Prolixibacter sp. NT017: one gene and its partner. Each later gene encodes a partner of the first gene's protein in a complex. Links are inferred from orthologs where the notes say so. Each region holds a gene or a part of one and is shown in the gene's direction. Other genes may lie near its edges.

What was found. Proteins that work in one complex are often made in the same cells at the same time.
Region 2: the proteins of meaB (region 1) and scpA are in contact, whole or in part, in a crystal structure (PDB 8DPB), measured with the Methylorubrum extorquens proteins. The link is inferred for Prolixibacter sp. NT017 from one-to-one orthologs. Residues at the interface, in SOR26638.1 of Methylorubrum extorquens: Arg20, Ala21, Ala24, Arg25, Thr28, Ser32, Arg33, Arg34, His37, Thr98, Gly99, Gly100, Ser101, Ile102, Leu103, Lys106, Thr107, Ala110, Ala113, Ile114, Asp115, Arg116, Ala118, Phe119, Ile120, Arg121, Pro122, Pro124; in SOR27001.1 of Methylorubrum extorquens: Glu577, Glu578, Asn579, Asp580, Gly581, Arg582, Arg583, Arg585, His596, Ala604, Ser605, Ala608, Asp609, Gly611, Phe612, Asp613, Val614, Asp615, Ile616, Gly617, Pro618, Leu619, Glu625, Arg628, Gln629, Val631, Glu632, Asn633, Asp634, Glu661.

The regions. Positions count from the first base shown.
Region 1 is NZ_BLAV01000001.1:3,740,969-3,748,833, reverse strand. What follows is about bases 2,076-4,846. They hold meaB (methylmalonyl Co-A mutase-associated GTPase MeaB), read left to right. Parts: upstream 2,076-2,773; coding sequence 2,774-3,919; downstream 3,920-4,846. Other genes in these bases: GJU87_RS15625 (TlpA disulfide reductase family protein), read left to right, coding at 4,131-4,846; GJU87_RS15635 (DUF1573 domain-containing protein), read left to right, coding at 2,076-2,647. Also shown: GJU87_RS15645 (M20 family metallopeptidase), read right to left, coding at 1-1,002; GJU87_RS15640 (sulfite exporter TauE/SafE family protein), read right to left, coding at 999-1,367; more of GJU87_RS15635, read left to right, coding at 1,562-2,075; more of GJU87_RS15625, read left to right, coding at 4,847-5,228; lpdA (dihydrolipoyl dehydrogenase), read left to right, coding at 5,359-6,750; GJU87_RS15615 (aminopeptidase C), read left to right, coding at 7,645-7,865. UniProt on the Escherichia coli protein: Binds and hydrolyzes GTP. Likely functions as a G-protein chaperone that assists AdoCbl cofactor delivery to the methylmalonyl-CoA mutase (MCM) ScpA and reactivation of the enzyme during catalysis.
Region 2 is NZ_BLAV01000001.1:4,007,469-4,015,483, forward strand. Bases 2,401-5,321 are described here. They hold scpA (methylmalonyl-CoA mutase), read left to right. Parts: upstream 2,401-2,743; coding sequence 2,744-4,900; downstream 4,901-5,321. Other genes in these bases: GJU87_RS16765 (methylmalonyl-CoA mutase family protein), read left to right, coding at 2,401-2,672; GJU87_RS16775 (DUF2202 domain-containing protein), read left to right, coding at 5,254-5,321. In the rest of the region: arsC (arsenate reductase (glutaredoxin)), read left to right, coding at 1-208; more of GJU87_RS16765, read left to right, coding at 744-2,400; more of GJU87_RS16775, read left to right, coding at 5,322-6,540; GJU87_RS16780 (DUF302 domain-containing protein), read left to right, coding at 6,750-7,139; GJU87_RS16785 (S8 family serine peptidase), read right to left, coding at 7,208-8,015. UniProt on the Escherichia coli protein: Catalyzes the interconversion of succinyl-CoA and methylmalonyl-CoA. Could be part of a pathway that converts succinate to propionate.

The DNA.
Region 1 (7,865 bases):
CAATCCCATGTCTTCTACTCTTTCTTTACCCAGATATTCGACGGCAAACTCGCGGGCCTGTTTGGTCACCTCGTGGTCGTTCATCAGCATGGGGTAGCCATGGTTGATTTGAAACTCACAGGTAGCTCCCATGCCTTCGGCTATTGCCTGGCCGATTTTTTGAATCCGTTCCTTCGCTTCGGCTCGCCAGGTTTCGTCCATGGTGCGGAACGTACCGGATACATACACTTCATCGGGGATGATGTTTGTGGCTCCTTCAGCAATTACTCTTCCGAAAGAAAGCACCGATGGGATATCGGCCGGAGCGTTACGGCTCACTACTTGCTGCAGCGCAGTAATGATGTGTGCGGTTGTTAAAACGGTATCCGTCAGTTTGTGTGGCAAAGCTCCGTGTCCGCCTTTTCCCCTAACGGTGAAAAAGATTTCGTCGCCGGAAGCCATATACATCCCGGGTCGGAAACCAACATGGCCGGCTTCCATTTCCGGTAGCACATGTTGAGCCAGAATCAGTTCCGGTTTCGGATCGTTCAATGCTCCCGATTCCAATAACAGTTTTCCGCCTCCGGGGAATTGTTCTTCTCCCGGCTGGAAGATAAACAGGAACGTACCGCGAAGTTTGTGTTCCAGTTTCTTCAAGATTCGAATAACTCCCAATAAAGAGGCGGAGTGTGCATCGTGTCCGCAGGCATGCATCACGCCCCGGTTGAGGGAGCAGTAACTATCGTTTGAGTTTTCGACAATCGGAAGGGCATCGATGTCAGCGCGCAACGCAATCGTTCGTCCTCCCGGCAGTTTTCCGTCAAGCCGGGCAATGATGCCGGTTTTGACAATTCCCGTCCGATAGGAAACACCTATTTCGTCCAATTGCTTTTGGATAAAATCGGAGGTTTCAAACTCTTCGAATGACAACTCGGGGTATTGGTGTAAGTGGCGACGGATGGCGACCGTGTCGTTGAAATATTGTTGTGCCAGTTGTTGTATCTCTTTCTTCAATTCCATCATTTTCCAAAAAACATTTTAGCTCCGACAATTAACAGGAATAACGCAAAGATTCGTCGCATCAACTTCTCGGGAACGGCGATGGAAAACTGTGCTCCAACCCAGGCACCCAAAACGAAGATTAAGGTAATGATAATAGCATATTTCCAGTTGATGAAACCCTGTTTCTGGTAAGCCATGGCTGCCAGAATCCCGGTAGGCGGTAAGAGGATAGCCAAACTGGTTCCCTGCGCGGTGTGTTGTTCCATTCCGAAGAGATAGACCAAAGCCGGAATCAGGACAATACCGCCGCCCACACCGAGTGCTCCACTAACGATCCCGGCGGTAAATCCGACCAGAACCAGCAACAAAACCTGCGATAGTTCCATAGATCATAGTTTTTGTCGAAGATACGAAATTCCCAAAGTACAACGTTATTAGAACGTAAAGAGCCGGACGCTGCCTAATTCCTAAATAGAATTAAAGAATGTTAAAACTGGTGCTTTTACAGGCCATTATCTGAAGTTGGTCTCAATAAGCGAATCATAATTTTATTAGTTTTGTTCAGATAAAATGTTGTATTATGAAGAGAACTGTTTCTGTTTTAGTATTATTTCTGTTCATGGCGGGTTTGAATTCGGCGGTCGCACAAAACCGGGCCACCATAAAATTCGATAACCTGGAACATAACTTTGGTACATTCAAGGAAGAACAAGGGAATGTATCGTATGATTTCAAATTTAAAAATACGGGTAATGCGCCTTTGATTGTTTCCTATGTGCGTTCTTCGTGTGGTTGTACAACCCCGGAGTGGACCCGGAAACCTGTGTCACCCGGTGACGAGGGCCATATCAGGGTAACTTACAATCCGCGTAACCGTCCGGGAAATTTTACCAAGACGATTAGTATCTCCTCAAATGCAACGAATCCGATGGTGGTTCTGAAGATTCGCGGTAAGGTGATTCCCCGCGTGAAAACACCTGAAGAGCTTTACCCGCGCGAGGTAGGTTTGATCAGGATGCGTACCAATCATCTGGCTTTTGTGAAAATTAAAGATGATGAGGTCAGAACCGACAGCCTTCAATTCGTTAACCTGGGCGACAAGCCGGTGACGATTGGTGTGAAGCAGGCACCGTCATATCTGAAAGTGGACATTGTTCCGAAGACGGTAGAGCCGGGTAAGAAAGGCCATTTCGTGGTAACCTACGATGCCTCGAAAAAGAAAGAATACGGATTTGTGATCGACCGGGTGTATTTGACCGAAAACGGTGAATCGAACTATAATTACTCCATTGGTGTTAGCGCTACGATTGTGGAAGACTTTTCGAAACTCACTCCGCAACAGTTGGCCAATTCGCCTAAAGTTGGTTTTGACGAGCGCGTGTTTAATTTCGGCGAAATCAGTGAAGGACAGAAAGTGAATCACGTTTTCCAGATTAAGAATACCGGTAAGAGCGATTTGGTTATCCGTCGCATCCGGGCATCGTGCGGATGTACTGCCGTTACTCCGGCTACAACCGTTATTAAGCCGGGCCAAAGCACCGATTTGAAAGTGGTCTTTAATTCGCATGGCAAGCGTGGTCGTCAGAATAAATCGATTACGGTTATCACGAACGATCCCGATCAGCCAACCACGATTTTACGGATTACCGGAAATGTGAAGTCATAACCCGATTCAAAGATATTCATCAGGAGAACCTCCATTTTTATGGAGGTTTTTTTATGTCCGAATACGCTGATTATTCCGTGTAAACGGGGTAAAAAATTGTAATTTCGCAGGAAAGTGAACAATAAAATGAGCAAGGATAATCATCATAACGACCACCCTGAAAATGATCCGAACTACCTCGGATTGAACGTAAATAAAGGAATTGAGCAGCCCGATTCGGTGAATGAAGATTCTGTGAAGCGGTTTCTGAGCAAACGAAAACGCAAATTGCTTCCGGCGGACGAGTATGTGAAAGGAATTCTGGATGGAAACCGTACGCTGCTTAGTCAGGCGGTAACGCTGGTGGAAAGTAGCAATCCCGAACATCAGCAGCTGGCGCAGGACATTATTATTAAATGCCTGCCGTTTGCCGGGAACTCAACCCGGTTGGGAATTACCGGTGTGCCCGGAGCGGGAAAAAGTACATTTATCGAGGCGTTGGGCAAGCACATCACCGGAAATGGTGGAAAGCTGGCCGTTCTTGCCATTGACCCAAGTTCCGAGCGGACGAAAGGTTCAATTCTTGGTGACAAAACCCGGATGGAAAGCTTGTCTGGTGATCCCAACGCTTACATCCGTCCCAGTCCTTCGGCAGGTTCGCTGGGCGGCGTGGCCCGGAAGACAAGAGAAACTATTGTTCTATGCGAAGCCGCTGGATTTGATACCATTTTTATCGAAACCGTAGGAGTTGGACAATCCGAAACAGCAGTGCACTCGATGGTCGATTTCTTCCTGTTAATTCAAATAGCGGGAGCTGGCGACGAGTTGCAGGGAATCAAACGCGGCATCATCGAGATGTCCGATGCCATAGCCATCAACAAGGCTGATGGCAGTAACATCGAGAAAGCCAACATGGCCGCTTCGCAATTCCGCAATGCACTGCATCTTTTCCCGCCCACGGAATCGGGATGGATTCCGAAGGTGCTCACCTGTTCATCGCTGGTAGGCACAGGCATCACCGAAGTTTGGGATACGGTGAATGACTACGTTAATCGGACCCGGAAGAATGGATTTTTCAATTACCGTCGTCGGGAACAAGCAAAATACTGGATGTACGAATCGGTAAACGAAACGCTGAGAAACAATTTTTATGGTAATCCGGAGATAAAAAAGCAGTTGGATGGAATGGAAAAAGCAGTTCTGAGTGACGAGATCAGTTCGTTTGTGGCTGCCCGAAGGTTGCTCGATATCTACTTCAAAACGTTCGAAAGCAAAGATGAAAAGCCGGAATAACTTTGCCTGAACGGCTAATGACAACTCCTGAAACTCAGAAAAATATTGCGGTGTACGTTATGTAATCCAGGAATTTGAGATTCGTTTTACTGATTCAGATCTTTTGATAACTTTGTTTATCACATTGAAATATGTTCAATTATTGTTTTGTTAGAGTAAGAAAATATCTGATAGAAGGATAGTATAAGCAACTATGAAAAAACTAAATCGAATGAAAAAATTCCTGTTTTTGCTGCTTGCCTTGTCGGCTTTTGCAGCTTGTTCATCACCTGATGGATTTATTATTAAAGGAAATATCCAGGGCCAGAATACTGGTGAAGTGGCTTTGTTAAAATACGACGGAACCAAGTGGAATGTGGAAGACACAGCCAAGCTTGAGGACGGCAATTTTGTGCTGAAAGGCAAGACGGATTTACCTGAATTGCGCGTTATTCGTTTAGGTCAGAAGAAACTGGTTTCCCAGTTCTTTGCTGAAAACGGAAAGATTAATGTGAAAGCTTACGCCGATAGTTTGGACAAAACGGTGGTTACCGGTTCCGAGTCTAACGAAATTTTCACGCAGTTTACTGATGAAATGAAGCGTCTTTCCAGCGAGGCTAAAGATATTCAGCAACGATATGCCAAAGCCCGCATGAGTGGAGATGAAGACGGCATGAAGAAAGCCCAGATTGACATCGAGGCAATGGTTGACAACCAGAAAGTTTTTGCCAAGAATTTTATTCGTGAGCACAAAAACAGCACAGTTGCTCCTTTCGTTGCTTTGTGGCAGTTTGGACAGACTGCAACATACAATGATCTGGATACATTAATTGCATCCTTCGATCCTTCTATCAAGGAATCGATTTATGTAAAAGAGCTGCAGAAGATGGCCGATCAGCGTCGTGTAACCGGAATTGGTGCCGTGGCTCCCGATTTTACCATGAACGATCCGGACGGAAATCCATTTACATTGTCTTCACTTCGCGGAAAATATGTACTGCTCGATTTCTGGGCATCGTGGTGTGCTCCCTGTCGTCAGGAAAATCCGAACGTGGTAAAAGTGTACAACGAGTACAAGGATAAAGGCTTCACGGTTCTGGGAGTATCACTCGATCGTGATCATGACGCGTGGGTGAAAGCCATTAAGGATGATCACCTGACCTGGCACCAGGTTTCCGACCTGCAATACTGGAACAATAAAGTGGCCCGCGAATATGGCGTGACCAGTATTCCGCACTCACTGTTGTTGGATAAAGATGGAAAGATCATCGCTAAAAACCTTCGTGGTCCGGCGTTGGAGCAAAAGCTGAAAGAAGTATTTGGCGAATAAAATATTTGTACTACCAAAAAGCCGTTCCGCAAGGGGCGGCTTTTTTTGCTTACGGCTTCCCCGAACATAACGAACTTTTCTTTGTTGGAAGAAGTGAAAAATTTTTTTCCGGAAAACGATTGATAAAAAAATGAACTACGATCTTTTAGTTATAGGAAGTGGTCCGGGCGGATATGTTGCCGCTATCAGGGCCTCGCAGCTCGGTTTAAAAGTAGCTGTAGTTGAGAAAGAAAACGTGGGTGGAATCTGCCTGAACTGGGGATGTATTCCGACCAAATCGTTGCTGAAAAGCGCGCAGGTTTTCGAATATACCAAACACGCAGCCGATTACGGTGTAGCCATCGACGGCGATATCAAGGCCGATTTTACCAGCATGGTAAAACGAAGTCGTGACGTAGCCGGTGGCATGAGCAACGGCGTTCAGTTTCTTTTCAAGAAGAATAAAGTTGAAAAGATTGAAGGTTTTGGAAAGCTCGTTGCCAAAAACACCGTTGAAGTAACCGACAGCAAAGGGAAAAAAGAAAAGTATACAGCCAAGCACATTCTGTTGGCCACAGGTGCTCACTCGAAGCAGCTGCCCAACCTGCCGCAGGATGGTAAAAAAATTATCGGTTACCGCGAGGCTCTTTCACTCGATAAACAACCCGAAAGCATGGTGGTTGTCGGGTCCGGAGCCATCGGAAGCGAGTTTGCCTATTTCTATTCAGCTATCGGAACCAAAGTAACGTTGGTCGAATTCATGCCGACCCTGGTTCCGAACGAAGACGCCGATGTAGCTGCTCAGCTTGGACGCTCGTTCAAGAAAATGGGTATGAAAGTAATGGTGAATTCTTCGGTCGAAAAGGTTGACACTTCAGGCAAGAAATGCAAGGTAACCGTGAAAACCAAGAAAGGCGAAGAGCAGATTGAAGCCGACATCGTACTTTCAGCGGTTGGTATCGAGCCGAACCTCGAGGGCATTGGCCTGGAAGAGATGAAGATTGCTACCGAGAAAGGTAAAATCAAGGTAGACGATTATTACCGCACCAACGTGGAAGGTGTTTATGCCATCGGTGATATCGTTCACGGACCGGCACTGGCACACGTGGCTTCCGCCGAAGGTATTATCTGTGTTGAGAAGATTGCCGGTGAAAATCCGCAGCCGCTCGATTATGGAAATATTCCGGCCAACACGTACACCACCCCTGAGATTGCTTCAGTCGGTATGACCGAGAAAGCTGCGAAGGAAGCTGGTTACGAACTGAAAGTCGGTAAATTCCCGTTCACGGCATCCGGTAAAGCAAAATCGGCCGGTGCTGCCGACGGTTTTGTGAAACTGATTTTCGATGCCAAATACGGCGAATTGCTCGGCGCCCACCTGATTGGTGCCAATGTAACCGAAATGATTGCCGAGCTGGTAGTAGCCCGCAAGCTGGAAATTACCGGTCACGAGCTCATCAAATCGGTTCACCCGCACCCAACCATGAGCGAAGCAGTGATGGAAGCTGCTGCTGCCGCTTTCGACGAGGTGATCCACATTTAAACAGAGATTTAATTCTATCGGGATACGAACCCTCCGGTTACTGCCATACCGGAGGGTTTTTTTATGCTTGCCTGAACCTTGTCTCTTTCCCGTTAGGTGCAAAGGAGCGCCTCCACGCATTGTAACGGGTATTCTCCCGGAAACTGAGACGCTTCATTCGGATCGGATTTAATACTTCCGGAAACGGAGGGACTAAATCAGAATGTGATTTCGTACTTCCTCAAACCGGGGAAGCACATCGGCAATTAAATGCAGCTCCTCCCGAAACTGAGGCGCTTCACTTCAGCGTGATGAATACCCTCCGGGAACTGAGGCACCTCCTTTCGGTGTGAAAAGCGTCCTCCCGAAACTGGGGCGCTTCATTGCAGCGTGCACGAACATCTCCCCGAAACTGAGGGAAAAAATTCAAATCTGATTTAGTACCTCCCGAAACTGAGGCACTTCACTTCAGCGTGATGAATACCCTCCGGGAACTGAGGCACCTCTTTTCGGTGTGAAAAGCGTCCTCCCGAAACTGAGACGTTTCGTTTCAGTGCGATGGACGCCTTCCCGAAACTGAGGCACTTCATTTCAGTGTGATGAGTGTCCTGCCACAACTGAGGAGCTTCTTTTCAGGGTGACGAGTCTCCTATCGCAACTCAGGCACTTCATCTCAGTGAGGTGAACACCCTCCGGAAACTGAGGCACCTCTTTCAGTGTGACGAATGCCTTCCGGGAAACCGGGATACTTCAATTCAATGAGAATAGTACTTCGGCAAAACGGGAGTAACTCAAAATCCGGGCATTTGGGGGTTGAATGCGCCACATTAAGTTAAAAACTGACGAAAGTTTCCCGACAGGTTTCTTCATATAATTATATTTACCGTTCAACTTTAAACAAAACGATAAGTGAATATGATGAAAAAACTGACATTGCTGTTGTTGCTGGGAGTGTGGAGTGCCACAGCGGCCTGGGCTCAATCGGGGGCACTGACAGCAGACCAACTACAGAAAATCAGACAATCGTACAAGGAAGATTCGTACACCAAAGCGATGGAAAATGCGCTTTCGAACAACGATATCAACAAGCTGGCGCTGAACCGCGACAATGTGGACAAAGTTGACCAGCATTTCAA
Region 2 (8,015 bases), 270 kb from region 1 along the record:
GCTGAAACAAACCGGCTTAAAAGCTGAAGATCTCGTTCGCAAACAGGAAGATTATTACAAAAAAGAGCTGAAAGGGAAAGAATTTTCAACCGAAGAGTGGCTTCAGATTCTGATAGAGAACCCGAGGTTGTTGCAGCGCCCCATTGTACAGAAAGGGCAAAAAGCTGTACTAGCCCAACCGCCGGAAAAAATTGATGAACTAAAATAGGGCCAGCTGCTGATAAGTTTTTATCGAGAGAACAACTGAAATTTCACGTGGAAGAGTAATCCTGTGATAACATATTATAATATTCACATATTATCATTTTTATAATTATACTCTATCACACTTCCCCTAAAGGCTATTGTTTTCAGATAGAAATATCCTTTTTTGAAGATCATTGATCGAACCATCCCAAAAAAATAAAAGGTGGCAGAATGGCTTCTGTCACCTTTTAATCAAACAACTAATATTACCCTAATATGTCAGTCTATACGACTGACAACCAAAACCATTTAACTTTGCATTTGATCAAAATAAACCCCAAAAACAAACTAAAAAATACGCAAAGTTATTAGTTGATACGGAGCCGGGAGAAGATGGTTACAGTGTCATAAATAATTTTCTCTTCAGTAACCTCTCCCTCTTCCAAATCCAAACTCATGATTATTATCAAATTCAGTAAAAAAGCGTAGATTTTTTAGAAACAACTAGTATAAAACCTTTAACTTTGGCCACGATTTTTCTAAACAGTTACATTGTTATGGCAGAGAAAGATATAAACCTGTTTAAAGATTTTCCACCTGTATCAACCAAAGAATGGGTTGAGAAAATCAATACCGACCTGAAGGGGAAGGATTATGAGAGAGCCCTTGTTTGGCGCACCAACGAAGGGTTTAACGTTCAACCGTTCTACCGCCAGGAAAACCTGGAGGACAAAGGATATCTCAACGCGCTTCCCGGCAGTTATCCTTACGTGCGTGGAAACAGAAAGCAAAATAACGACTGGTTCATTCGACAGGATATTCAGGTAACCGACCTGGCTGCAGCCAACGCTAAAGCATTGACGATTCTGAATAAGGGAGTGAATTCGCTCGGATTCGTTATTGCTGATGGCAAGGTCATCTCTGATTCCGATCTGGATGTTTTACTGAAAGATATTTGTCTCGAAGCAGCTGAAATCAACTTTGTTGTTTCGGGCCATGTGCCACAGTTAGCTGAAGCTTTTATCGCTCATACGAAAAAAAGAGGTTATGACCCGAAGACGGTCAATGCTTCTATCAACTATGATGCGCTAAGCGAACTGGTGCTGAAAGGCAAAATGCCGGCATCGGACACTGATACTTTCACTACCGTGAAGAAAGCGGTGGACGCGGCGGCTGAAATGCCCAATCTGCAAGTCATTGCAATCGACGGAAAGAACTTCAACAACGCAGGTTCTTCCTGCGTTCAGGAACTGGCTTTCTCACTGGCTATGGGTGCTGAATACCTGAGCCAGCTGACTGAGTTGGGAATGAACGCAGGAGTGGCAGCACCGAAAATTCGTTTCAATCTCGGTATTGGCGGAAACTATTTCATGGAGCTGGCCAAACTGCGTGCCGGTCGCCTGCTTTGGGCTCAGATTGTTTCGGCTTACAAACCCGAATGCCAATGTGACGAAACCTGTGATTGCGAAGGAGAATGCAAAGATGGTATTTGCCGTTGTGCCGGTAAGATGAAGGTTCACTCCGAAACTTCTGTCTGGAACAAAACCGTTTATGACGCCTACGTCAATATGTTGCGGACACAGACTGAAGCCATGTCGGCTGCACTGGGCGGAACCGATTCAATGACTGTTCTTCCGTTCAATTCGTTTTTCGAAGAAACCAGCGAGTTTTCTGAACGAATTGCCCGCAACCAACAGATTCTGTTAAAAGAAGAATCACACCTCGATAAGATTGTTGACCCGGGTGCTGGTTCTTATTATATTGAGTCACTCACCGATTCCATTGCTGAAGAGGCCTGGAAACTCTTCCTGGAAGTTCAGGAAAAAGGTGGCTTCCTCGCTGCTTTCCGTGCCGGCTTCGTACAGGAACGTGTCAACGAGATGGCAGACAAACGCCGCAAAGCAGTTGCTATTCGGAAAGAAAGCCTGTTGGGTGTTAACCAATTCCCGAACTTCAGCGAGCAAGCGAAGATTGAATTCAACGCTCACTTTTTCGAGCCTGTTTGCCAAAAGATTGACGGCGCAGAAGCAGAGCCTATTTGCCTGTTCCGTGGTGCCGACGAGTTTGAAAAACTGCGTTACGCAACTGATGTTTTCGCCAAAGCGAAAAAACGTCCAAAAGCATTTATGCTCACCATCGGTAACCTGGCGATGCGCAAGGCCCGCGCGCAGTTCTCGTCCAATTTCTTCGCCATTGCCGGTTACGAAGTTGTCGACAACAACGGCTTTGCCAGTGTTGAAGCTGGTGTGAACGCCGCTAAAGAAGCCAACGCCGATATTATCGTGCTTTGCTCATCGGATGATGAATACATCGAATTCGGACCTCAGGCTTTCGAGTTGATTAAAGATGATGCGATTTTCGTAATTGCCGGAGCACCGGCTTGCGCCGACGACCTCAAGGCCAAAGGCATCGAAAATTTCGTTCATGTGAAAACCAACTTACTGGAAGCACTGAAGGATTACAATAAAAAACTGGGAATTAATTAAGGGATGAGCAAAAGATGATTTCCGGTTTCCCGGAAGGCAACGATGATTCATCACTAAAAAATACTCAAGCAATGAAACCGAATTTTAAAGACATCAATATAAAAGGTTCTAAAGCCACCTGCACAGACAGTGAGAAAGAGTGGACCGAAAAGAACCACATCTCAAAAGATTGGGTAACACCGGAGCAAATTCCGGTGAAACCGGTGTACACCAAGGCCGATTTGGAAGGCATGGAACACCTGAATTACGCCGCTGGTCTGCCGCCATTTTTGCGGGGTCCCTACTCAGCCATGTACGCCATGCGCCCCTGGACCATTCGCCAGTACGCCGGATTCTCGACTGCAGAGGAATCGAATGCGTTCTATCGCCGCAACCTGGCTGCCGGACAAAAAGGTTTGTCGGTAGCATTCGATCTGGCAACGCACCGTGGCTATGACTCCGACCATCCTCGCGTAGTAGGTGACGTTGGTAAAGCCGGTGTAGCCATCGACTCGATTCTGGATATGAAAATCCTGTTCGACGAAATTCCGCTCGACAAAATGTCTGTTTCGATGACCATGAACGGAGCCGTTCTCCCGATTATGGCCTTCTACATTGTGACTGGGCTGGAACAGGGTGCTACACTGGAGCAACTTTCCGGAACCATCCAAAACGATATTCTGAAGGAGTTCATGGTGCGGAATACTTACATCTATCCGCCGGAATTCTCGATGAAAATCATCGCCGACATTTTCGAGTTTACCTCGAAGAATATGCCGAAATTCAACTCTATCTCCATTTCGGGATACCATATGCAGGAAGCCGGTGCTACAGCCGACATCGAAATGGCATACACTTTGGCCGACGGACTGGATTATATCCGAACCGGAATAAAAGCGGGTCTGGATGTGGATGCATTTGCGCCTCGCCTTTCATTCTTCTGGGCAATCGGAATGAACCACTTCATGGAAATTGCCAAGATGCGTGCAGCCCGTATGCTCTGGGCCAAAATCGTGAAGAAATTCGGTCCGAAGAACCCGAAATCGATGGCACTGCGTACCCACTCACAAACTTCCGGCTGGTCGTTGACCGAGCAGGATCCGTTTAACAACGTTGGACGTACAGCAATCGAAGCCATGGCTGCCGCACTGGGACACACCCAGTCGCTGCACACCAACGCACTCGATGAAGCAATCGCGCTGCCAACCGATTTTTCTGCACGTATTGCTCGTAACACGCAGCTTTATATTCAGCAGGAAACCGAAATTTGTCGTTCACTCGATCCTTGGGCAGGTTCTTACTACGTGGAATCGTTGACCAAAGAATTGGCCGACAAAGCGTGGAAGCTGATTGAAGAGGTAGAAGAGCTTGGCGGTATGGCGAAAGCCATCGAAACCGGCGTTCCGAAAATGCGTATAGAAGAGGCTGCTGCCCGTGCACAGGGACGCATTGACTCGGGAAGTCAGACCATTGTTGGTGTGAACCGTTACAAACTCGACAAGCAGGATCCGATTGACATTCTGGAAATTGACAATACCGCTGTGCGGAAATCGCAACTTGCCCGTTTGGAAAAACTGCGTGCCGAACGAAACGAAGCTGAGGTGAAAGCTTCGCTGGAAGCCATTACCCGTTGCGCGGAAACCGGAAAAGGGAACTTGCTGGAACTCGCCATCGATGCAGCGAAAAAGCGTGCAACTTTGGGAGAAATTTCCTATGCTTGTGAAAAAGTTGTCGGACGTTACAAAGCAGTAATCAGAACCATTTCAGGAGTGTATTCATCAGAAGCGAAAAACGATAAAGAGTTCGGTGAGGCTCGCAGTCTCGTCGAAAAATTTGCAGAGAAAGAAGGACGTCAGCCGCGTATCATGATTGCTAAAATGGGACAGGACGGACACGACCGCGGTGCCAAAGTGGTAGCGACCGGTTATGCCGACCTCGGTTTTGACGTGGATATGGGACCGCTGTTCCAGACTCCGGAAGAAGCTGCCAAGCAAGCCGTCGAAAACGACGTGCATGTGCTGGGAGTATCTTCATTGGCTGCCGGGCATAAAACACTGGTGCCTGCCGTCATCGAGGAACTGAAGAAACTGGGTCGCGAGGACATCATGGTGATTGCCGGTGGAGTAATTCCTTCACAGGACTACCAGTACCTTTACGATGCTGGTGTCGTGGCCATCTTTGGCCCCGGAACTTCTGTTACCACAGCTGGTAAGAAAATCATGGAAATCCTGCTGGCTGCACAGGAATAGAATTCATTCATTTACGATAACTGAAGACCCTGGCTACGGCCGGGGTTTTCTTTTTTTGCAATAAGCATATTCCTTTTTACGATAAGAAATTGTAATTTAGTTGTCTAAACCAGACCATACGATTTTTCGGCAAACAACTGCTTCCCCAACCAGACTAAAGTATCACCATCCATCTTCCTCAACTATTTAAAGTGATTCTCATTTCTTTTTTATCCCGATAAAAGAGAGAAGAATCGTGTATTCCTATTTGCAGATAAATGGTCTTTACAATTCGGCTGACTGTTTATCTACGCTATGTTTCAGACCCAACCTTGTTCCTCAACAAAAAATTAACCTTTAAAAAGTCTGTTTCCATGAAAAAGTATGTATTGTCTTTCATCAGCTACCTGCTGTTGCTTGGCTTATTCATTCCTTCCTGTACACAGGACAACTCAATAACGGATGGCCCGGAGAAGTCAAAGGAAGGAGCGATGATGACCGCACAGTTGAACGAAGATCTGGAAGTTTGGGAGGTGGATCTGCTTACGTTGGCCAAAACGGAAAAGCTCGCTCACGATCTGTACAGCGAATTAAGCGCGTTGTTTCCCGACAATCCGGTTTTTGAACATACTGCAGCGAGCGAACTGGTACACTGGACACGTATCAGCGATCTGATTGCAACCTACGACAACCTCGATGACCCAACCCGCGATGGTGATGGCGTTGCCTATGGCCCCGGTGTCTTCGATGATGAAAATGATGACTTCACAACGGTTTATAGTAGTATGCTTGACTTTGCAGGCGACGATGTGACCAAGGCATTCAAGGTGGGGTATCTCATCGAGTGTCTCGAAATCCTGAATGTCTCCAAGGCCACAACTTCTGCTACTGACGCTGCTATTTCCGAGGCGTTGGCTGTTTACAGCTGTTTGGAGACTGCCGAGCCACATCACCTGAAAGCGTACAACTGGAACCTCCTGAAAGTAGGAGTCGAATATAATTGGGAGCTGATAGCTGACGATTTTGGAGACTTCTTTTCAGAAGAAGATTTAACAATTCTGGATCCCGTTGTAACGGATATCCTGGAAGATCAAACCGCTCCTGGAAATGGTGGAGGTGGAACCTGTCCGGGATGTGGCTTGGGACCTTATACCAACGATTGTCCATGCGGACTCGGTCCCTGCGGCACCACTGACGGAACAACCACAGCAACACTGTCTGAAGCCGAGTTGAATGATTTAATCTACCTGGTGAAATTGGAGAAAATGGCCTACGAAGTATACACTACTTTAGGCCAAACCTATTCGACGATGCCCATTCTGGGGAATATTTCCGAAGCTGAATATCGTCACTGGAAAGTTCTTCAGAACCTATTTGTCAAGTATAGTGAAACTGACCCGACAAAAGACGGAGAAGTTGATCTTGGTATCGGCTTATATAACGATGACGATATGTCTGACGCTTACGATGAAGCCATCACTTATGGTGGAGTTTCCCTACTTCAGGCAATGGAAACCGGAGCCATTATTGAGCAACTCGAACTTGATTCGCTCAATAATGCGCTAGGAAGAACGGTTCTTCCCGATTTAACAACCATCTACAATAATTTCATCAATGCTGATGGAGCTCATCTGACGGCGTTTGAAAAACACACAAACTAAACGTTGATATCTAAGGTTCACATTAACTTTCCATGGCAAACGGGGCGATGCATAGGGCATTGCCTCGTTTCTTTTAAAATAAATTCAAATAAGCCACTATTTTATATATCTACATTTTTCAATATTTTTGATTTGGTACTGTTTTAAAAGAACAGGAACTGAACAGTTTTTCAAATTACTTGTTAGTAACAACAAAAAGGAGATATATTATGGAATTTTATCTGGCAAAAACATTAACTGATACCTCATTTGAAAATGCTTTAGACAAAGTCACATCGGCCTTGAAGGACCAGGGTTTTGGTGTTATTACCGAAATTGATGTGAAAGATACGCTGAAAAAGAAAATCGATGTGGACTTCAGAAAGTACAAAATTCTGGGGGCCTGCAACCCGGCTTTAGCGCATCAGGCACTCGAGAGTAACGACAAGATTGGAATTATGCTTCCCTGCAACGTCGTTGTGCAGGAAACTCCCGAAGGAAAAATCGAAGTCTCGACGGTAAATCCGATGGAAGCGATGAAACCTGTTGCAACACCGGAACTGGAGAAATTCGCCGATGAAGTGACACAACACCTTCAATCGGTATTGGACGTATTGTAATCTATAAATAACTTTAGTCTTTCCATTATTAATAAAGGCCGCAAATTGCGGCCTTTATTAATTTTCAGTTACTGAATTCCTATCGGATCTGGATTTCCATCCGGGTCACCAGAAACAACTCCATCTGCAACTGGCTTTCCCCCCGTCATTAGCAGAATCCCGGCCATGTGCGGCGCCGCCATTGAGGTTCCGCTCATTGTCGTGTAACCTCCGCCTTTGTATGTTGAAAATACATTAACACCTGGCTCGCAATAATCCACGTGCGTACCATAGTTGGAGAAATAAGCCCAAGCATCCTGGTCATCGCATGCTGAAATTGTAAACAGGTTGACCCCCTCCGCACGTGCTGGTGAATGATTTTCTGCATCATCAGATTCGTTTCCAGCTGCCAATGCAACATAGACTCCACTGGCGCCCAATGCCTCAACAGCCAAATCAATCGGTTCGTAGATGGAACCTCCCAGGCTCAAATTAGCTGCGTCACCGGGTGAAGCATTGCTGGTAACATAATCGATTCCGGCAATAATCTGGGAATAAGCTCCCGAGCCTCTCCTGTCAAGCACTTTAACGGGAACAACTGTCGCACCGGCTGCTACACCAACAACACCAATATCGTTGTTCAACGCAGCAATAATTCCCGCACAGTGACTTCCGTGCCCGTTGTCATCATCAGCGGTAGTTGTACGAGTAACAAAAGTCTGGGCTCTACTTACGTCAACCAACAAGTCCGGATGGTCATAATCGATTCCCGTATCGATTACCCAGGCTGTTTTCCCGGTACCGTCACCAGTCCCAACTCTCGCAATCCCATAAGGTACCGTTTGAGCAGGAGGAGTGGGATCGACAACCGGTGGTTTGCCACGTAAAATAAACATT